Regions from separate parts of the Halobacillus sp. ABD4_316 genome, predicted to be linked through region 3. Evidence: riboswitches for the same ligand, from Rfam matches in the RefSeq annotation. Region 3 holds a riboswitch; each other region holds the start of a gene.
The links. A riboswitch is a leader RNA that binds a small molecule or an ion and turns the genes downstream of it on or off. The one in region 3 is predicted to bind thiamine pyrophosphate.
Positions count from the first base shown of each region.

Region 1: another riboswitch for thiamine pyrophosphate. It lies ahead of thiW (energy coupling factor transporter S component ThiW); the one in region 3 lies ahead of ACXAJH_RS11420 (acetylornithine deacetylase).
Region 2: another riboswitch for thiamine pyrophosphate. It lies ahead of tenA (thiaminase II); the one in region 3 lies ahead of ACXAJH_RS11420 (acetylornithine deacetylase).

Region 1 covers NZ_JBSWZA010000002.1:287,460-294,900, forward strand. Annotated here, with positions in the region: gene ku (non-homologous end joining protein Ku) at 1-793, shown strand, start outside; gene ACXAJH_RS08545 (pyridoxal-phosphate dependent enzyme) at 937-1,896, shown strand; gene ACXAJH_RS08550 (PucR family transcriptional regulator) at 1,913-3,595, shown strand; TPP riboswitch at 3,684-3,793, shown strand; gene thiW (energy coupling factor transporter S component ThiW) at 3,873-4,361, shown strand; gene thiD (bifunctional hydroxymethylpyrimidine kinase/phosphomethylpyrimidine kinase) at 4,408-5,211, shown strand; gene thiM (hydroxyethylthiazole kinase) at 5,208-5,972, shown strand; gene thiE (thiamine phosphate synthase) at 5,969-6,586, shown strand; gene ACXAJH_RS08575 (aldo/keto reductase) at 6,665-7,441, opposite strand, start outside.
Region 2 covers NZ_JBSWZA010000001.1:81,182-88,622, reverse strand. Annotated here, with positions in the region: gene thiO (glycine oxidase ThiO) at 1-1,035, opposite strand, end outside; gene tenI (thiazole tautomerase TenI) at 1,040-1,639, opposite strand; gene tenA (thiaminase II) at 1,636-2,331, opposite strand; TPP riboswitch at 2,441-2,548, opposite strand; gene ACXAJH_RS00535 (NUDIX domain-containing protein) at 2,593-3,033, opposite strand; gene ACXAJH_RS00530 (hypothetical protein) at 3,151-3,312, opposite strand; gene ACXAJH_RS00525 (hypothetical protein) at 3,405-3,653, shown strand; gene ACXAJH_RS00520 (hypothetical protein) at 3,704-3,937, shown strand; gene ACXAJH_RS00515 (2-thiouracil desulfurase family protein) at 4,208-4,666, opposite strand; gene egtD (L-histidine N(alpha)-methyltransferase) at 4,739-5,671, opposite strand; gene egtB (ergothioneine biosynthesis protein EgtB) at 5,668-6,918, opposite strand; gene ACXAJH_RS00500 (flavodoxin family protein) at 6,932-7,441, opposite strand, start outside.
Region 3 covers NZ_JBSWZA010000002.1:912,041-919,481, reverse strand. Annotated here, with positions in the region: gene ACXAJH_RS11435 (fructose-specific PTS transporter subunit EIIC) at 1-763, opposite strand, end outside; gene ACXAJH_RS11430 (BglG family transcription antiterminator) at 851-2,794, opposite strand; gene tenA (thiaminase II) at 3,349-4,035, opposite strand; gene ACXAJH_RS11420 (acetylornithine deacetylase) at 4,035-5,321, opposite strand; TPP riboswitch at 5,401-5,507, opposite strand; gene ACXAJH_RS11415 (GNAT family N-acetyltransferase) at 5,611-6,105, shown strand; gene ACXAJH_RS11410 (hypothetical protein) at 6,061-6,486, opposite strand; gene ACXAJH_RS11405 (hypothetical protein) at 6,696-7,112, opposite strand; gene ACXAJH_RS11400 (alpha/beta hydrolase) at 7,312-7,441, shown strand, end outside.

The DNA of each region.
Region 1 (7,441 bases), 620 kb from region 3:
GAAACTGCATGCTGCTACAGAAAATAAGGATATTAAGCTGAGGCAGCTGCATAAAGAGTGTCATTCGCCGGTGGAATATGAAAAGAGCTGTCCTGTCTGTGACAGAGAAATCGAAAGTGAAGAAATCGTTAAGGCCTACGAGTATGCGAAAAATAAGTTTGTTGTACTGGACAACGAGGATTTAGAGCAGCTGAAAAAGGAACAAGACGATAAAGCGGTGGAAATCCTCGATTTTGTAAAACTGGAGGAGATCGATCCGATATACTTTGAACGGAGCTATTTCATCTCTCCAAACGAAGGCGGGGCCAAGGCCTACAGCCTTCTGCGTCAGGCACTCGGGGATACCGGTAAAATCGGGATTGCCAAAATCATCATCCGCTCGAAGGAGCAGCTGGCTGTTTTAAGAGTGTATGAGAACACCTTAGTCATGGAGACCATCCACTATCCTGATGAAGTGCGGAGTGTCCAGGATGTCCCGAATGTCCCTGAAGAATCTGATTTAAGTAAAAAAGAACTGAGTACCGCTGTTACATTGATCGACCAGCTGACCACCGAATTTGATGCTGGGAAATATAAAGATGACTACCGGACAGCGTTGATGGAACTGATTGAAGCGAAGAAAAATAATGAAGAAATTACAACAGCGAAGGATAAACCGGCTCCGGATAACGTTACAAGTCTGATGGACGCCTTGGAAAAATCCCTTGAAAAGACAAAAGGACCCACGAAAAAGCGCAAGACCAAAGCAGCACGAACGAAAACAACGACGTCTGGAAAGAAGAAATCATCCTGAATACATCAAGCCCTCCCCGTCATGGGAGGGCTTTTTTTAGAGGGTTTTACAAAGATTCCCCTCTCTGCCCCTTTTCCGACTATCAATCCATCCCCTATAATAAGTAATAATCAGAATTTTTTATCTATTTCAGGGGGGATTCTTTGGAACAGCTGTTGTTGAGAGATGTGTGGAAAGCGAGGAAACGTATCGGGAGCATCGTGAAACCGACGCCGCTTGTGTATTCGGAGTATTTCTCCGACCGCTCAGGGCAGCCGGTTTACTTGAAAATGGAACAATCCCATCCTACAGGATCTTTTAAAATAAGGGGGGCGGCAAACAAGCTGCTATCTTTAACAGAAGATGAAAAAAAGCGTGGTGTGACAACATTTTCTACAGGAAATCATGGAATCGCCACCGCCTACGCAGCACGGCAGATGGGTATTCCTTGTACGGTTTGCCTATCCCGTCGTGTTCCAGAAGCGAAGCTTAGACGTCTGAAGCGTCTGGGGGCGGATATCGAACGGACGGGGGTCAGTCAGGATGAAGCTGCTGTTCGCTGCAGGGAGCTGGCATCTAAGTATGGAATGACGATCGTCCAGCCCTTTGATGACCCCGAGGTGATTGCTGGACAGGGAACCATCGGTCTTGAATTGATGGAACAGCTTCCTGAACTGAAAGAAGTGGTGATCCCGCTGTCCGGAGGCGGCCTTTTATCCGGGATCGGATTCGTTTTGAAAAAGATGGATCCTGCTGTTTCAGTCACCGGGGTGACGATGGAACGAAGTGCCGTCATGCAGGCCAGTCTGAAAAAAGGGGCGGTCGTTAGGCTGGAAGAAGAGGATACCCTGGCCGATAGTCTGCTGGGTGGCATTGGTGAGGATAACCGTTATACATTTTCTATGACCCGGTCGTTGATGGATAAAGGTGTGCTTTTACAGGAAGACCGTATTAAAGAGGGATTATACAGTCTCCTTGATCATCATAAAATTATCGTAGAGGGTGCAGCCGCTGTTGGAGCCGGCTATCTCCTTGATCAGCCGATTTTGGAAGGGCCTGTGGTCTTGATCATTACGGGAAACAATGTAGATACAGATACGGTTCGAACGTGGATGGACAACTGAAAAAGGGGGAGTGGGGATGGGTGTACCTGTGGAAGAGGTATTGAAGCTGCCGATGTTAGAGAAAGCGAACGTGCAGACGCCTGTTTATGAGCGTGATGTGGAGTGGATCTCTGTCATAGAGACGCCTGTCGAAAATTTTGTGAGAAACAATGAATTTGTTCTCAGCACGGGAGTGGGATGCGGGGAGGATATCCCGGCCCTGGAGGCCTACGTGAAGGATGTCATCCGGTCAGATGCTTCCATTCTGGCTTTTGCCACCGGCCGTCATTTGTTTAAAATCCCTGATCGTATCATTGCTCTAGCTGAACAACATGAGCTCGTGCTTGTGGAAATCCCCTGGGAAGTACGGTTTGCGGATATTCTTCAAGGCGTGCTGCAGTTAATCAATGATGAGAAACAGAAGATTCACAGGCATGTCGAAGGGATCCGTCAGGAATTGATCAATTGCGTGCTGAATGGGAAGGGACTTCAGGAAATCACGACCATCCTCTATCAATACACAGGGCTGCCCAATGCCATCAGTGACCATTTGAAGCACATCCGGGCCAATCAGCATTTTGATTCTTCCCTGATTGAAGCGTTGAACGGGCGTAAAGAAGCGGTTGTTTCTTTAATTGAGCATCCTTTCCGTGTGGAGCACCCGCTTACACATTTTATAGAAGCTTATCAAATCGGTGAAGAATGCTGTTATCAGCTTACGATTCTATCCAACTATAAGAAACAGGGATATTTGTTGTTTCAGCCGGAAAAGGACCAAGAGGTAACAACAGAGATGATGACGATTCTTGAGCACACGCTGACCGCCTGTGCCCTTTATTTCGTGAAGGAAAATGCCATCGAAATGACAGAAATCCGTCTCAAGGATAACTTTCTTTTGGAACTGGCGAAGCAGGAGCAGCGCATGGACAAGCAGCTGTTGTCGAAAGCCAGGCTTCTCGGCTATGATCTTGAGAAACCTTACGTCTGCTTTGTCGGAGAGGTTCTGTTCCATCGGCCGGCAAGCCGTTCAGTAGGAAACGATGGACAGCTTCCCTCTTCTTCTTCTCTACAGAGCCGCAACTATTACATCCAGAAGGAGGCCGCTTATGCCGGGCACATGGTGGGACGGCAGGTGATGACGACCTTTGATGAAGAGAGAGTCATCATCTTTCTGGAGGCGGATAAAGCAGGCAGTGAGGAAGCAGCGAATCAATTTCTGGACCTTGTCGAAAGGCGTTTGTTCGAACTGCTGGCTGGTGTCACGATCCAATGGGGGATTTCGTGTCATAAAGAAGGGTATCAAGTCTTCCATCACAGCTATGAGGAAGCGCGGACAGCCCTGCAGATGGGAGAGCAGCAGAACGAGGCCGGGGGCCGGACATTCTTTAAGGAGACAAGGATGAACAGGCTTTTGATGGCCTTATCCCATAAAAAAGAAATCGAGGATATTGTTCAGGATACTCTCCAGCCCCTGATTGATTATGATCAGAAAAGGCAGGCGGAGCTTCTTCATACATTTATGGTTTATAACAAGTACAACAGCAATGTCAGCCAGACATCGAGGGCACTGAATCTGCACCGGCAGTCCCTTCTGCACCGGCTGAGGAATATTGAACAGCTGACGGGGTTGTCCTTGTTGAACGCGGATGATTTATTTTTACTGGAGCTGAGTGTGCGGCTGTGGCTCCTGAAAAAAGTAGAGAAGCCCGGGCCGCAGTGAACGGAAGTCTTTTTGCCTGGCTGCATGAGGCAGGAGATGATGACAGATTCAACCAGTTTTGTTATGATGGATGCAAGTGAATAGATTTCAAAACTACTAGGGGAGCCTGAAGAGGCTGAGAGGAAAGCATGGACGCTTTCTGACTCTTACGTACCTGATCTGGTTAATACCAGCGGAGGGAAGTAGTCACATGATCGTCATTGATCGACTTCTTCTATCAAAACCAGGTCCCCGGTGGACCTGGTTTTTTATTTTATTCCCAGGAAGGAGCTGACTGATGAATAAAACCAGAATTCTTACATTCATGGCCGTCCTTGTGGCCGTAGGTACACTAGGCTCGCAGTTTTTATCGTTTCCCGCTGGAGCAGCCAAAGCCTACCCTGTCCAGCACGCCGTCAATGTCATGGCAGCCGTAATGCTCGGTCCGATTCCAGCGGTGGCGGTCGCTTTTGTCATCGGCCTGCTGCGTTTTCTGCTGGGACTCGGGACGATTCTGGCTTTTCCCGGAGGTATGTTCGGGGCGTTTTTTGCCGGTGTATTTTATAAGGTTTATGCACGGAAGCTTTCTGCAGCAGCAGGAGAAGTGCTGGGCACAGGTGTGATTGGTGCTCTGGCCGCCGTTCCCTTCGCCAGCTGGTTCATGGGAAGCTCAGCAGCGGTCTTTGCGTTTCTTCCGTCGTTTCTAGTGAGTAGTCTGTCAGGAGCGGTCATTGCTGTGTTCCTTTTATCAAGAGTGAAGGTGGAAAGCCCGCTCCCGCAGTCCTGATGAAATCCAATTGAAAAGAATGATTGATAGGAAAGGAAGTGGTTCAATGAAACCCGCATGTGTATTAACAATTGCCGGTACGGATCCAAGTGGAGGAGCCGGCATCCAGGCCGATTTGAAAACATTCCAGGAATTGAAAAGCTATGGTATGAGTGTGGTGACTTCGGTTGTCGCCCAAAATACGACAGGAGTCAAAGATGTGCATCATCTCCCTGACTCCTTCCTCCGTGAGCAGCTGTTTGCGGTAAGTGATGATATGCCGGTGCACGCTGTGAAGACAGGGATGATTGCCAATAAGGAAATGATGCAGGTCATTAAAGACTGGATGCAGACCATCGATGCTCCGTATATTATGGACCCTGTCATGATTGCTCAAAGTGGAGATCCGCTTGTAGAGCAGGAAGAACAGATCTATTTAAAAAGGCATCTTGTACCAGAATCGACGCTTGTCACCCCCAATATTCCGGAAACAGAAACCCTTCTCAATCGAAGGATCCATCATGAAGAGGATATGAAGGAAGCAGCTGTGGAAATTGTAGAACAGCTGGGAGCCGGTGCTGCGCTTGTAAAAGGCGGCCATTTAAAAGGGAAAGCGGTCGACTTTCTATATGACGGATATGAGCTGCACACCTTCGAAGAAGAACGGATTGATTCAGCGAATACCCATGGCACAGGCTGCACGTACTCGGCTGCTATAGCCGCTTATATGAGCCAGGGATATCCGCTCGCGCAGGCGGTAGAGAAGGGCAAGCATTTTGTGACAGAGGCTATTCGCCATTCTTTCGATCTTGGTAAAGGGGACGGCCCGACCAATCATTTCGCTGTACGCAGGGAGGTTTTTCATCCATGACACAAACATTGATCCAGAAGCTGCGGAGTGAACGCCCTTTGATTCATAACATTACCAATGCAGTCGTCATGAATTATACAGCCAACGGCCTGCTTGCTCTCGGCGCTTCGCCGATTATGTCGAATGCCGTTCAGGAAGCCGGGGATGTCGCTCGTTTGGCAGACGGCCTTCTGTTGAATATCGGCACATTGAACGAGCAGCAGGTGGAAGCGATGCTGGAGGCGGGAAAAGCGGCGAATGAAGCCGGCGTCCCTGTCGTTCTGGATCCTGTAGGAGTCGCTGCCACCTCCTACAGGGAAGAGGCCTGTAGGAAAATATTGTCGACGGTTCATGTCGATGTGATCAAAGGCAATGCGGGAGAACTGGCTTTCCTTGCTGGAGAGAAAGTCGAAACAAAAGGGGTGGACTCTGGAGAAGCCTCCAATACCGATGAGATTGCTCTCAAAGTTTCTGAACTTTATCAGACGATGGCTGTCTGCACAGGCAAAACCGATGTGATCGGGTATGAAGGAGAAGTCTTCAAAAACGATACAGGACACCAATGGCTTTCAAAAGTCACAGGATCCGGATGTCTGCTAGGTGCCGTTCTCACTGCGTTTCTTGCCATTGAAGGAGACCGCGCAGGAAACGTCCGGGCCGGTCTCTATCATTTTGGTAAAGCAGCAGAACAGGCCGCTTCTCACCCTCATGTGTCAGGACCCGGGACATTTGTTCCTGCGTTTATCGATGCTCTGGGAGCAGAAGAGGAGGCGGACCGGTGAATTTGGAACAGCAGCTCAGAAAATATTTGATCATGGGCAGTCAGGACTGTGACAGGGACCCTTTATCCATCCTGGACGAAGCGATTGAAGGGGGCATTACGGCTTTCCAATTCCGGGAAAAAGGGGAAGGGGCGCTGCAGGGGGATGAAAAATATCAGCTGGCGGCTGCATTGCAGCAGCGCTGTAAATCCGCCGGTATTTTATTCATCGTAAATGATGATGTGGACCTTTTCCGCCGATTGAACGCGGAAGGCATCCATGTCGGTCAGTCGGATGAACACGTCAAGGGGATCCGGGAGGCACATCCTGATGCGGTGATCGGTCTGTCCGTCTCCGACCTGGATGAATGGGAAAACAGCCCCGTTGATCTCGTTGATTACCTTGGAGCAGGACCGGTCTATCCTACAACGAGTAAAAAGGATGCCAACCCGGTTTCCGGTACGGAATGGATCAAAGAATTAAAAGATAGACAGCCGGACATGCCTGTGGTCGGCATCGGCGGCATCACCACGGAAAATGCACACAGAGTGATGGAAGCCGGCGCATCCGGCACAGCTGTCATATCCGCCATTACGAAAGCGGAGGATATCCGGAAGGCTGTTGGAGAGTTATAAACGCTGAAAAGGACCGGAACGACGCAATGACGAGCGTCGTTCCGGTCCTTTTTATAGAATCAAACGTTTGTAAATGAATTACGGTACATCATGGCCCATGGAGCTCTGTAGAATTTCAAACCACTGATCATGAGTAAGGGTGTAATCCAGGCTTCTAACGGCACCGGCGATCCGGTTCTTTTTACCGGATCCGACGATCGGCATAATCCGGGACGGATGGTTCAAAAGCCAGGCATACATGACTTCATCTATGCCCTCGGCACCGATTTCCTCCTGGATCTTCGCCAGTGTGTCTCGCAGCCGCACGGCTTTATCATCGTTGGATGTAAAGACTTCTCCGCCGGCCAGAGGGGACCAGGCCATGGGCGCGACGCGTTTCTGCTGACAAAGGTTTAACGTACCGTCTTCAAAGTTTTCCAGTTGGTAGGCGGAAAGTTCCAGCTGGTTGGTTACAAGAGAAAACGGCAGATAGGATTCAAGCATCTGCCATTGATGATCCTTGAAATTGGACACACCAAAGGTACGTACTTTTCCTTCTTTCTGCAGCTGAATAAAGGCCTCAGCTGTGGATGCAGGGTCCATGAACGGGTCGGGACGAAGGATCAGCAAAGTGTCTACATACTCTGTCTGAAGATCGGTAAGCGACTGTTCCACCGACTTGATGATATGTTCTTTCGTCGTATTGTAGTGATGAGACATATGCTCCGGGCGGTTTTCTGAAGGAAGTACGATGCCGCACTTCGTTACAATCTCCATCTGATCCCTGAGAGATGGCTTCAGACTGAGTACCTCTCCGAAAAGCTTCTCACAAGTATAGCTTCCGTAAATATCAGCATGGTCAAATGTCGTTATGCC
Region 2 (7,441 bases), on a different contig from region 3:
CAGCGTTCCAGTCACCGCCGAAAGCAGGATGCCGTTCCGGTAATGGCCTGTCGCCAGCCACAGCCCCTCTTTTTCAGGATGAGGACCGACATAGGGAATGCCGCTTTTCGTCTGCGGCCGGATTCCGGCCCACGTATCTTCCATTTCGGATTCCCGAAGTGAAGGAACGAGGCGTCGGGCTTTTTCCATCAATTGAAAAAGGCCCTCTACAGTAACGGACTCGTCGAAGGAACCCACCTGTTCAGTGGCGCCGATAACGAGGCGGTTTCCCGCCTTCGGAACGATGTAGCAGCCTTTTGTGAAAAGGGTCCCTGTGATGAGCGGCCGTTTCGTCCGGACAGAAAAGCACTCCCCTTTGACCGGGTACGTTTCCACAATGGTGCGTTCAGCATTCAAAAGCGAAGCACTCCACGCCCCGGCCGCTGCGATGACAGCATCCCCTGTATACGTGCCTCCGATGGTGCTGACTCCAATGATCCGACCGTTTTCTTCCACCAAACCGGTGACGTCCGTGTGTTCCAGGAAATCCGCGCCGAGCGCTGCGGCCGAAGCCGCATACGCTTTTGTCAGCTTTGGTGCGTCTACCTGTCCGTCTTCCGGCAGGTATAATGCTCCTGTAATCCTGTCGGAAAGAGACGGCTCTGTATCACGCATTTCATCACGATCGATCCACCGGGCTGTTTCACCGACCGCTTCCTGCGATTTCCCCAGCTGCTTCCACGCTTCCTTTTCCTCATTCGTAAGGGCAATTTTATACAACCCTTTCTGCTGGAGTCCGATATCCACCCCGCTGAGTTCTTTCAATTCAGCTGCAAGAGAAGGAAACATCGCCCGGCTCGTTCTCGCCATTTGAAAAAGCGGATCGTCCCCTTCCCATTCGGACTGAGCCCCAAGCATGCCGGCGGCGGCGCTTGATGCTTTCTGTCCAGTTTTCCCCCGGTCGATGACGAGGACTTTTTTCTGCCGCTTAACCAGCTGATACGCAATAGAATTCCCAATCACTCCACCACCCACAACAATTGCGTCATAAAACATCCCTTCATCTCCTTCCCAGTCGGTATTGATAACGGCGGACCGCCTTTTCCGCATCGTCTGCTAATAGAATGCCGGATAGTACAGCCGCTCCCGACGCTCCAAAGGGCTGAAGACGGCTGACATTTTCCGGTGTCAATCCCCCTATCGCGGTGACAGGCAGCGAGACTGCCTGTGTGACCCTCTGCAGAGCCTCGAGCCCGCGTCCCGCCGATCCAGGCTTGGATGCTGTCTCAAAGACATGTCCGAACAAAATAAAATCTGCTCCCCGTTTTTCTGCAGTGACAGCTTCTTCTACAGAATGGACCGAACACCCGGCGTTTAAAAAAGGAAAAGCCCGCTTAACCTCTTCGACCGGAAGACTGTGTCCGGCCAGCTGCACGTGAGGCACTGCTTTTGCCACGGCTACATCCACCCTGTCATTGATGACGAGCTTTTCGGTTGGAAACCCAAGGTCTGTCAAAGCATCTACAGTATCCGCCACTTCACTTGCGGACCACTGCTTTTCACGAAGATGGAAGAAATCAATCATCGGTTCAATCGCAGCCACCCTTGTGCACAGTTCCTCCCTGGACTGCCGCCCTGTGGAAATGACGTGCAGTTTCATTCACGTCCGGCTGCGATCGACTGTTTTAAATCAAACGGCCATTCCTCCATACGGTAAGCCATTTCCCAGAACATATATTCATACTGACTGCTGATGATAAACAATTCCTTCATCCGGGATCTGCCGGCATCTGTTTTCGCTTCAGCCAGTTCATCAAGGCGCTCGATCTGCTCTTCTACAAGCGTCCGGAACCAATCCCCTCCGTAAGCCGCAATCCATTCCTGATAGACCGGTTCTTCCGGTGACGATTCTTTCAAATGTTCGCCGACTTCATAATACAGCCAGTAGCACGGAAGAATCGTCGCAATCACATCCCCTAAGTCCCCGTTATACGCTCCTCTGTACATATGGGACGCATACGCATAGGCCGTTGGTGACGGTTTGAACTGCTCCCGCTCTTCCTGCGTAATGCCGAGCTGCTTCAAAAAATTCTCATGAAGCCCAAGCTCAGCTTCATACGTACTTTGAGCATGAGACGCCATATTGGCCATGACAGCCATATCTTCAGACTTTGCAGCTCCCAGTGACTGGACACGGGCAAAATGAGACAAGTAATACGAATCCTGAAGCACATAATAACGGAACTTTTCGAGAGGAAGCGTTCCCTCTCCAATCCCTGTGACAAAAGGATGGTGAAAACTTCCCTCCCAAATCTCATCCACGGCCTTTCTGATTTCTTCTGAAAATGTCATATCCACTCTCTCCTTTGTTGAACGATCCGCCACTGATTTTTCCCACTAAAAAAGCCACTTTCCCCGGCATAGGAAAAGTGGCTGATATACATTTATTTTCATAGACATGTATAGGTATCGGCCACTTCCCTACGCTGGTATAAACCAGATCAGGTTCCAAGAGTCTTAAAGCATCACTTTAATCTCAGCCTTTGAGAAGGCACCCCTAGTGGATCGCTCGTTATTCAATTCCCTTTCATCGTAACACGTTAGAATTTTTTGTCAAAAACAGATTTTCGACTGCCGTTCCACGGCTTTCTGGATACTGTTGGCGGTCCATGGAGGAATCGGGACGGGACTCTCGTTTAGACCCGGCTCGACCCAGACCATGTCCGCCACTTCTTCCGGACTCTTTATATAGGGCTCTCCTGTGAAATCCGTAGTCAAAAACACGATATTCAGAACCTGGATATCCCCGATTAAAAAAGTATTGCTGTGTACATAGGTAAGGTCCCCATCCAAAGTGAGGCCGATCTCCTCTTTAATTTCACGGCGGACGTTATCTTCCAGCACATCAAGGGAATCCGGACTGAACTCCATTTTCCCTCCAGGCAGCGAATACAATCCTCCCGCGTGCTCCTCTTCCGGTGACCTTTGAATAAGTAGAATATGGTCCTCTTTCATAATGGCCGCTTCTACGTTTATGATATAAGAATACGACATATACAAACCTCCTTTTTTAACCAATCCTTACCAAATTCGACACACCGCTTCAATTTCCTCCCCCTCATGAAGAAAAGACTATTGAGCATATTCATAGTGTCTCTTTATTATAAACCGTTACACAGAACGGATAATAACGTCTTTGACTTTCTGCATCGCTCCATCAATGGCAGAAGCCTTCAGGGAAGCGAGGTAGACAACGACACCTGCTCCTTCTTCCACCTTACCAAAGCGCTGGATATCCACGATAATGGTCCTCTGCAGGGAAGGACAAGTCAAGTCATTTCATTCTAAAAACACCCGCCCTTTTCAGGACGGGTGTTTTTTTATGCTCATCTCAGGTAAAATATGGCTCGGAGAGGAGGAAAACAATGACACAACTGAAAGTCCTTTCTGCGTGGAACATCCTTCCCGCTGCGCTTTTGATCACTGCCGGATGGTTTCTGTTGGATGTCAATCCATCCAACACCTACACGGGATCCCTCTTTCTTATCCTGTTCTGGACAGTGAAAAGCGGACTGGACGCCTGGAGGTATCACTTGATCCGCCAAAATAAGCATGCCATTTTAAACTTCGGCTTTACCGCTGTCAGTCTTGTCTTGTTGTTTTATGTCCTCTAAGGGAAGGCAGCAGTTAAAGAGAACCATCCACTTATAAGGAGCGGATACATATGTTAAAAAAGATTCGAATCCTCTTATCAGTCATAATCATCCTTTTGTCCGGCTACGGATTATGGACAGATAAATCAGGAGACCTTTTGTCTTTCACTCTCGCAGGTTTTGCCATTCTTATGGTTATCCTTGGCCTTGAAGAACAAAAAGAAACAACCAAAAAGCGTGCCTCCATTTATTATGCGGTCTCTGTTTTCTGTCTGTTTACTTCCATAGCCGGATTCATCCAATAATAAGAGTCCCTTTAGATGAGATCCCTATTCCTGCAAACGCGACTTAAACATCCTAGATCGCATAAGGGAAGGCGACGTGGAGTGTTCGATGGTGACGCCTGTGGAAAAGCATAAGGTGAAGATCCACTTGGGCAGGTGGTTTTCGTGCCCAAGTCAGCTGAGGCCGTGCCCGCGGCGGGCATCCACCGATAGGCGGAGCGTGACAATCGCAGTCCCCCCCTCGAGGAGAAAAGCTTTTCTACATGAGGAGAGCCCCTGGAGAGGGGCTCTTTACACCAACGTATGGATAAAATCAATTTCACTCATCACCTGTATGCCGTTCCGTTCAAGCAGGGCCGCCGTGACCCCTTTTCCAGTAACCTGTCTCCCGCTGAACGTGCCGTCATAGACGAGGGTACTGCCGCAGGACGGGCTTCCCTCCTTCAACACTACCGTATCAATCTGCAGATCTCTTACCGTTTCCAACGTCAAATATGCCCCTCTTATGTACGTCTCTGTTACATCGGTTCCTGTCTTTTCCATTACACGGGCCCGGCCTTTCAGGACATCCTCTCCATCACCGCCGATAATCTCTGCCGGAGGGCGCGGGACCATGAATCCTCCCAGCAGTTCCGGGCAGGCGGGAACCGCTTTCTTTTCCAATATTAATTTTTGAATTTTCTCCTGGAGGCAGTCGGTGCCATCGTAGCGCACTTTCATACCAGCCAGACAGGAACTGATCAAAATCACCCTTCTTTTCCTCCCTTTATCTTTTATTAAAAAGAAAGTCCAGACCCTGCTGACAGAGTCCGGGCCTTCCACCTAAACCACTTCCATCAGACAGACACTGAAATACTCTCTTTCATCTGATACGACACGCTGAAGCAGAAAACCGCTCGATCTGCCCAGTTGAATCATATCTTCCGGATCATATTTATAGGAGTTCTCTGTATGGATTCTTTCCTGCTTTTTCATCTCAATGGTATACCCGCCGACGGAAAGAACCTGATCCCTGACGCTTTCCAGGTGCATTTCAATTCTCCCGGCAGTTGAATTATAAAGAGCCACATGAGAAAAACTCTCCACATCAATCGATGCTCCATGTTCACGATTCATCCTTGTGATCAAGTTTTTATTAAACGCTGCGGTCACCCCTGCCGCATCATCATAAGCGGCTTCTATGATCGTTTCGTCTTTTTTGCGATCAACTCCGAGGATCAGCTGATCGCCGGGTTGCAGGAGGCTTCGGATATTTCCGAGAAAACGCTCTGCCTCCTCCGGTTCAAAATTTCCGATCGTAGAGCCTGGGAAGAAAACGACTTTCTTCTTCCCCTTCAAATCAGGGAGTGTAAACGGCTGTGTATAGTCCGCACTGACGCCTTGAATATGAATCCCCGGATACGATGTCTGCAGCTGAGTCACCGTATCCGCCAGAAATTCTTCAGAAATATCGATGGGAATATAGCTTTCAATGTTCTTCACATGATCCAGCAGAATTTTCGTCTTTTTACTGCTGCCGCTGCCCAGCTCAATCAGGGCGGATGGTTCATGGAAAACGGATTTCCATGCACTCAGGTTTTCCAGAAGAATCTGCGCTTCTGTCCGTGTCTGGTAATACTCCGGCAGATCTGTAATCTGTTCAAACAGCTGTGACCCCTGCTCATCGTATAAAAATTTAGAGGAAATCCATTTCTTTTCTTCTAAAAGACCGGTGAGAATATTGGATGGCGCCTTTACATTCAAATGCGCCTTCATACATCCTCCGCCAATCGGATACCGCTGAACTGCCAGCGCATCTGCGGATGGAAAAAGTTCCGGTACGTCGCCCGGATATGGGACTGCGGTGTAACACAGGAGCCTCCACGGAGAACGATCTGGTTCGCCATGAATTTGGCATTGTATTCACCAAGAGCTCCGTCCAGTGGTTTATTTCCCGGGTAGGGAACGTATGGGCTCTGTGTCCATTCCCACACATCGCCGTATGCCTTTTCGATCGTTCCATCTCCCTTATAAATGGAATGCGGCTGATACTGCTCATGCTCCATAAAGTGACCGTCCACCTCAAGCGCTTCCATGGCATGCTCCCACTCCTGTTCTGTCGGAAGCCTGTGCCCGGACCATCTCGCATACGCGTCGGCTTCGTAAAAGCTGACATGGCTGACCGGAGCATCCAGATCAATTTTCTGCAGACCGGAAAGTGTGAACATGTGCCATTCCCCGTCTTTATTCACCCAGTACTGAGGATGCTTCCACTGATGTTCCTTCACCGTTCCCCAGCCGTCCGAAAGCCAGTGCTCGGGCTGTTCATAGCCACCTGCCTCCATAAACTGCATGAACTCCCCGTTTGTTACCGGCCTGTTGGCAATGCGGTACGGATGAAGGTACGTTTTGTGGCGCGGACCTTCATGGTCAAAAGCAAACCCCTCCCCGTTATGACCGATTTCCGCGACCCCTTCTTCGAATTCAAAGAACGAAAGCTCAGGAGCACGGCCATAGGAAGCATCCACCTGCTCCTTGAATACCGGATAAAGCGGGTTATAGGAAAAGTTGTATTTGATGTCCATTAAGATGAGCTCCTGGTGCTGCTGTTCGTGCTGCAGACCGATTTCCACAAGCCCGTCAATATCTGCGTCACCGACACGTCCGGCAAGCAGGCGGCTCATTTCCTGATCCACATGACGGCGGTAATCCATCGTTTCCTCCACCGTCGGGCGGGTAATCAAACCACGCCTCTCCTGCGGGTGGAATTCTCCGACGGTTTCATAGTAGGAGTTGAAGAGGAATAGGAACGCCTCGTTATAATGCCGGTAATCAGGAATGTACACTTCCAGAATGAATTTCTCGAAAAACCATGTCGTGTGCGCCAGGTGCCATTTCGCCGGACTCACATGCTTAGCCGCCTGGACGACAAAGTCTTCCGTCTTCAGCGTTGCAACAAGCTTCTCTGTGAATGTTCTCGTTTCTGTATAGACACTTAATACACTTTGATGGGTCGTTTCCATATAGCAGCTCCTTTTACTCTGTGGTATTCCCAACAGCAGGAATAGGGTTTTCCTTGAAAATACGGGCCAGGTGCAGCGTATTGTAGGCAAGCATCTTCACATGACCTTTTGTAAACTCATTCTCCTGTCCGCCGCCTTCATCCAGATAAGACGCGCCGGGACCGGCTTCTCCGACCCAGTAGGCATCCACATTCGGCGGAATGACGAAACCGATATGGGAAAGCCCGTAAATAATGGAGGCAGCGGCGTGCTTCGCTCCATCTTCGTTCCCGGTAATGACGACGCCTCCGACTTTGTTGTAGTAGACCGCCTGCCCTTTTTCATTCGTTTCACTGCTGCTTCCATACAAACGTTCCATCGCCACGCTTGCGATGCTGCTTTTCTCCCCGAGCCAGAGCGGTGTTCCGATCAGAAGGATGTCCGCTTCTTTGACCTTTTCAAAAATCTCCGGCCACTGGTCTCCGCCCCCGAGGTCCTTCGCCACGCCGTTTGGAATATGATAATCCGCCAGACGGACCGTTTC
Region 3 (7,441 bases):
GGACGACACTCGGGACTTTGATTTTCTTAATCCACAGGGCAATGTAACCTGCAAGGAAACCAGCTATGATTCCTCCAAGGAAGCCAGCTCCGGCTTCACTGCCGTAAAAGCTTCCGTTCATGGCAATGTACCCGCCAACCATCCCCGGCGCAAGACCCGGACGGTCTGCAATACTCATGGCGATAAAACCAGCCAGGATCGGTACCATGAAGCTGAACGATGCAGCACCAATGTTTTCAATCGTCTTCCAGAAGGAATCTTCCGGAATTTGAATGCCTTCCGGTGTAGATGTGCCGCCAAGCGTGAGCGAAATGGCAATCAACAGTCCTCCGATGACAATAAACGGAATCATGTAGGAAACCCCGTTCATCAAGTGGCGGTAAAAGGCATTCTGCCCTTTCCCACCGGATGCGTTTCCAGCATCTTCATTGGAGCGTTGACCGCTTTCTTCATGGACGGATGCCTGACCATCAATAATCCGCTGAATCAATCTTTCAGGAGTGTTAATCCCCTGCTGGACACCGACAGCTACAAGTGGCTTGCCGACAAACCGCTCTTTATTGACTGTTTTATCAGCCGCAATAATCACCCCGTCAGCTGCATCGATGTCTGCCTGCGTAAATTCATTTTCCACCCCGATGGACCCCTGGGTTTCAATCTTTATATCGATGCCCATCGCATCGGCCGCCTTCTGCAGGTTTTCTGCCGCCATGTACGTATGGGCGATGCCGTTGGGACATGATGTAATCGCTAGAATCTTCATAAGCTTCCTCCTCTTGTTATCGCTTACTTATACTGTAGCAAACAATAAGGGAGGAATAATTTTTATATCTTCCACAGGCTGTGGTACTTATGGATTATTGTAAAGCGCATTCATAAATGTTGCGGCATCTTGCTGTTCAGCCAGCTGTTTTACGAATGAAGGGTTTGACGTTAACGTGTGGATTTCCCTGAACAACTGCCGGGCTTCCTGTGTGTTTTCATAGTTCATCGCAAGAAGCAGGACGACATGCACCAGCTCACCATCCCACTCCACAGGTTCAGGAAAGGCGGCCACTGCTATGGCGGAGCTGTGCACATCTTCCGCCCGGCCATGAGGGATGGCGATTCCGCCGCCAATGGCTGTAGAAGACAAATATTCCCGGTGCAGACAGGATTGAGGATAACCTTCTTTCACATACCCTTTTTTCATAAGCAGGCGGGAGAGTTCCTCGATCACTTCATATTTAGACACCCCGGACTGCCCCGTTTGAATGAGAAAAGGCGACATGTTCTGAAGGAGAACGGATTCTTTTCCCCTTTTTCTATCAGAGGTTCTCCCCTGCTCCAGCTGCTTGATGAGACTTTTTACATGCGACTGATCGTCCGCTTCAAATAACGGCGAAACGACGACAGCAGGAATGTCCAATTCTTCAATCGGTACTGTAGAGATAATCCCGTCTACACGATGCTCTTTTGTGAACGAGCGCAGCCGGTGCGCCGCAATACTGCCGTGAATATGGATATCTGGAAACAGCTTTTCCATCCGTGCTGCCAGCAGCTGAGAAAGTCCCATCCCCATATGACAGACGATCACCACTTCCACTTTTTCCTTTTTCACGGTTGCCTTCCTTTCCAGAGCCGCCTGGAAATGCAGCACTAAATAGGCGGCCTCCTCTTCCGGAATCGGGTAGAGAAGCTCTTCCTTGTGCTGGTCTAAAATCCAGACAAGCGTATCAAAAAGGTATGGATACTTTTTCTTGATGGTCATCAGTAAGGGATTGGAGATGGACAACCCGTAGGAAAGGCGGGCCAGCGTCGTTTTCAGATGTACAAATAAATGATCACGCAGGACTTCGTCTTCTTCAAAACGGTACCCGGTCTGGGCCGATGCTTCTGTCACCAGCCAGTCGATAATGTTGGAAATTTCTTCGGGAAGCTCCGGTGTAAGACCTTCCCTGGATGCCGCATGAGTTTTCGCACTTCTCAGATGCATGGTCAAATAGAGGACTTCCTCCCTTGGGAACGTCATCGCAAAAACACGCTCCAGACGATTACACATTTCTTCCGCCCACGGAAATTCTTCGTGGGTCCGGATCGACTGGACATCTTCTTCCGGCAGCGAAATGATCTGACCAAGCTGAACCCTCTTAATCATAAAAGCGGTATGGAGAAGCAGGGATTCGAGGGCTGCATCAGTGAAGTCGACCTGATGTTTTTCCTGAAGGGCTGCCAATTCGTGCTGAATCGTCCGTATGAAGAAGGAATCAAAAAGAACCTTTGTTACATCTTCAGCGGGGCCTTCCAGTGAAGAAAGTCCTGTCACGGCCTGACGGATCTGTTTTTCCTCTCCGGAAATATATACGCCGATTTTCTGCTTGCGGACCATTTCCAGATGATAAGGGTGCAGCCATGTTTCGATTTCATCCAGAATATTTCGGACACCGGTATGGGAAAGGTAGTAGTCTTTCCGCAGCTTCTGGATGGTGACCGGGCGTGGGGCGGACAACAGGGCAAAGGCGATTTTCGTCCGGAGGGAACGATCCTGCGCTTCATTTTGAGGAAAGGAATGATGGAGATGGTCGATCAACAGGGCGTTGTCAGCTTCTTTAATCGCAAGCCGCACCCCGCGGCCGGCTTTTTTCTCAATGACACCCGTCCGTCCCTGCTCGTCCAAATAATCCTGAACGGCCGGCAGATGATTCCGAATGGCTTTATCTGAGTATCCGAGAGACTCCGCAATCTTACCTGTCGGGATGAACGTGTTCGGCATCCCGGTAAAATAGTGGAGGATCTGCTGTTGGATTTCCTTCATAGGTATGTTCTCCTTTGCCTCTTTTTTCAAATGGATTGAAAGGGATCGTCTACCTTTCATTCTACCTCGTTCGTGACATTTTGACTACTTTCGACATTAATGACAAAACCCTCTCCATTTAGGAGAGGGTGGTCTTCGGAAAAGATGATCCGCATTTTTTTAATGGATGTATGAAAGGTAACCATTTATCTTGTTCCATTGAAAATCCATCGGGGATTTGAAGACAAATACTTGGTGAACAGCCTTTTATCCAAAGAACAGCGTTATCATATACCTCTTTAAGTCCTGGAACGTTTTACTCTTGATTAACCTTATTCCAAGTTGGATAACTTCTCTTGTCAGAGGAAATCTGCGGATGTCACGAGGAGCGTTCGGTGGTGACGCCTGTGGGATCAGCAAGAGCCGAAGATCCACTTGGACAGGTGATCTTCCTGTCCAAGTTAGCTGAGGCCGGGCCCACGGCAAGCATCCACCGATAAGCGGATCGTGGTCATCCACATGGCAGATAGGCAGTTGAGTGCGTCTAAACTCTTTTCAAAAGAGGAGAGGGGTGTTCAGGTATTCAAAAAGCTCTCTTCCTCGACCCACATTTTTTGTTTCCACGCCATCTCCCAGAACATATACTCCAGCTTACTCGTATGAATAAAGATCTCTTCGAGGTGAGCTTTTTCCCTTTCAGGAAGTCCGTCAGCCAGCTCGTTGATTAATTTTTTCAGTGTGGAAGCAAGCTCAGAAAATTCTTCGGACGCATACATCTCAATCCAATCGCCGTAAAACTCGTGCTTTTCTCCTTGATTTTGTTCGGCAAGGTGAAGGCCGATCACGTTGTAGCTCCATGTGCAGGCCAGCACACAGGCCGCCACCTCAGCCTCTGATCCTTGATTTGCCTTGTTCAGCATATAGCTCGTATAGGCGAGGAGGGTGGCAGAAGGTTTCGTTTCCTCCAGCTCCTCCCGGCTGATGCCGATCCGTTCCGCATAGTTCCGGTGCAGCTCCATTTCCTCACTTAAAGTGGAATGAAGCAGTTCAGAGAACATCGTCATCGTATCCAGGCTTTTCGCCTTAACGGAACCAAGAGCAAACACGCGGCAGTAATCAATCAAGTACAAATAATCCTGGCGCATGAAAAATTGGAATTTCTCAAGCTCGAGCGTGCCGTCCCCAATCCCTTTGACGAATGGATGATCGAGGTAGGCCTCCCAAATCGGACGGGCACTTTCGTATAAACGGCCTGTAAACATTACGCTTCCTCCTTGTCATCTGCTTGTTGAAACCAATTGTATAAAAAAGCCATCATTGTTTTCGTATAATCCAACAGCTGTCCCCGGTCCAGCGACTCATTCACCGCATGCGCCTGATCCAGCGTGCCGGGACCGTAGAGAATGGTCGGGATGCCTGCTTCTGAGAGCCATCCTCCATCCGTCACAGTCGGAGACATGGACATTTCCGCCGGCGTACCATGGATGATTTTATGGGCCTGTTGAAGCTGCTGTACCCCTGGATGGGCAGGATCGACAGAAAAGGCGGGGAAGATTTCTCCGCGCTCCTCGATCATGGACGTTCCTCCCCATTTGAATTGAGGGGCATGGTTTTTCAGCCATGGATCGGCCTGAGCGGCAGCACGGACATGTGCTTCAATTTCTTCGATCACATCTTCATAATGCTCTTCTGGATAATAGTGCACGGTAATCCATAAAGCACAGCGGTCGGCGATAAAAGCGGCATGCCTTCCACCTTCAATGACAGCCGGATTGATTGTCGTCGATCCAGGTGGAAAGCCTGGACTCGATTTCGTCACCGCCCAGTGCTGCTCCAATTCCTGCAGCGACTGGATGATTTTCATCATTTTTTCAATCGCCCCCGCTCCGTATCTTCCTCCACCGGCGTGAATGAGCGAACGGCGTTCCGCATCGTGGAAGGTTTCCGGGCTTTCAACCATTATCCATCCGGTAATAACGCCCCCCTGCCCTTGAATGGCGCAGTTACTTGTATCGGATACGATGGCTAAATCGGCATAATACCCTCTTTCTCCACAGGATTTTGTTCCTGCTTCTCCGACCTCTTCACCGACGACGGACTGCACATGAAGGTCGCCGGCTGGTTGAATGCCCGCTTCATGAAGAAGCTTGAGTGCAAATAGAACTGCGGCCATTCCACCTTTCATATCCGCTGTCCCTCGGCCATAAAGCCGGTCGCCTTGAATCGTGAGCGTGAAAGGATCATGCTCCCACTTTTCGCCGTCATCCAGAGCGGCCACATCAATATGACCGTTTAAGATGAGACTTCTGCTGTGTTCCCGGTCGGTTCCTTTTTTCGTTCCGACGACAATCGGATCGCCGGGGTACAGTTCCCACGTGTCTATTTCAAAATCCATCCGGCTTAAATACTTTTCTATGTACTGTTGTGCTTCCGACGCATTTCGGGCTGGAGGGCTTAACGTCGGAAAGGCGACCAAGTCCCCCAGAAGCTGGTGCATCTGCTCTTCCTTTTCCTCTACTCTCTGCAGCAATTCCTCTAACTGAATCATCGTACTCTCTCCTTCCATATAAAAAGCCCGCCCCTTCGAGAGAAGGAGCGGGCTTGATCATCATGTAAGAAAAGATCAATCATCGACCGCTTCACTTCCCTCCGCTGGTATGAGCCAGATCAGGTTGTAAGGGTCAAAGCTTCTGCTTTTCTCAGCCCGGTCAACAGGGCTCCCCTAGTGAAACATGCTATAAAACTGTTATTTTCATTACAACACAGGGGGCCGGAAAGGACAAGTCCCGTTTAAACGCGAAATGTAGATGGAGGACGTATAAAACAGGGGGCCATGGATGGACATCAAAAACGATGATTTAACAAGCGATGAAGTACAAGCATTCATAAAGGAACACCTTTTCAATATGACCCTGCACTCCCCGCCAGAAAGCATCCACGCATTGGATATAGAAAAATTAAAACAGCCCGGCGTGACCTTTTGGACAGCCTGGGAAAAGGGAGAGCTGGCAGGAATGGGAGCGTTGAAAGAACTCCATCCGGCGCACGGAGAAATCAAGTCGATGAGAACGGCCTCTTCCCATTTAAGACGAGGCGTCGCCCACAGATTGCTCCAACACATCATAAATGAATCCAGCGCCCGAGGGTATACACAGCTCTTTATTGAAACCGGGTCTCAAGAGGCGTTCCATCCGGCTGTCCAGCTGTATAAGAACTTCGGGTTTGTTTTCTGTGGTCCTTTCGCCGGCTACAAGGAAGACCCAAACAGCTTATTTATGACCCTGAAACTAACGGATACTGTAATACATAACCGTGATCACCGTAACGGATAAGAGGACAGCCGCTGTCAGACTCTTCTTTAGGGAAGCAGCAGGGATTTTTTTAACGAGCGTGTAGGTGATTGGAAAAATGAAACTGATCGGTATGAGATACAAGCTTAAGAACATCGTAAAGACAGCCAATAACACAGCTAGAAGTGGTCCAATTAAAAGATACAGGCCCCACTCAATAAAAAAGCGTCCCAACGACAGCTGCCTGCTTAAACGATCGGCTATGAAAGACAGGGGGAGGGCAAACACAGCATGCCCCAAATAGATGTTGACTAAATTAAAATATAAGTTTCCGACCAGATTGCTGTAATCCGATGTGAGATAAATAGAAACCAATAAAGCTGTTACAAAACTGCTGATTAAGGCAGCAAGAATTTTCCGCATCGTACAAGCTCACTTTCATGTTGTTTTATTTATGTAGGTAAAAGAAGCGCAGGTTCCGGTTTTGGGTGGGTCTGTTCTGTTCCCGCAGGCTTTAACTTCCTCAAGACCTCACCACATGACCAGATTGCAGTATAGGCGTTGGCGACGCCTATGGATCAGGGTAAGGCAATGAGAGGAGGAGAGTCCTTTTTCTATAGGGATAGAGAAAATTATCCACCCAGAGATATGGTCTCAAAGGCGGCTTCTTTTCCGTTTTCATAAATCCTCAGGATCTCATAACTTTGATAACCGTCGACTCTGTAGAAGCGTTCGGATTTAACCGAATCACCAGCGCCGGCCTCTGTCTTGTATAACAGGTTCAGCGTATCTTCTTCTGCCCGGACCTCGAAGGATGTATAATATTCCGCCCCTTCGCCCTGTTTTGTTCCGTTCAAATAGATATACACCGTATTCTGATCTCCGTCTTGGAACATATAATTTCCATGTCTATTTTTTACCGTTTGAAAATAGGACAACGCGTCCCCTGGAAGATCCTTTTTCCCAATTTCAGAGAAGGACCATTCCCTTTCACTTTGACACGCTGTCAGGATTAAAACAGATAAAAGCACCAATAGGATTCCCTTCAATAGCAAGCCCCCTTTTACACTTTCTCTGCTATTCTAGCATTCCTGGATGGCCCTTGAAAAATCCATTTCACATGGAAGGAAAGCGTTGATCGAATGGATCAGCTTATATAACATAGTTGACTTATCGGAATTATTGTATTTTAATAGCACTAATAGATTTTTATCGAACGACCAGTGAATGAAGATGGAGGGAAACATGATGAAGGAAGCCTATCCGGTTATTGATGGTGCGGAATCGTTGTTTTTTGAAGGAAATGATACAGGGGTACTGCTCTGTCATGGCTTTTTAGGAACGCCCCAGAGTCTGAGAGAGGTGGCAGAAGGGCTGG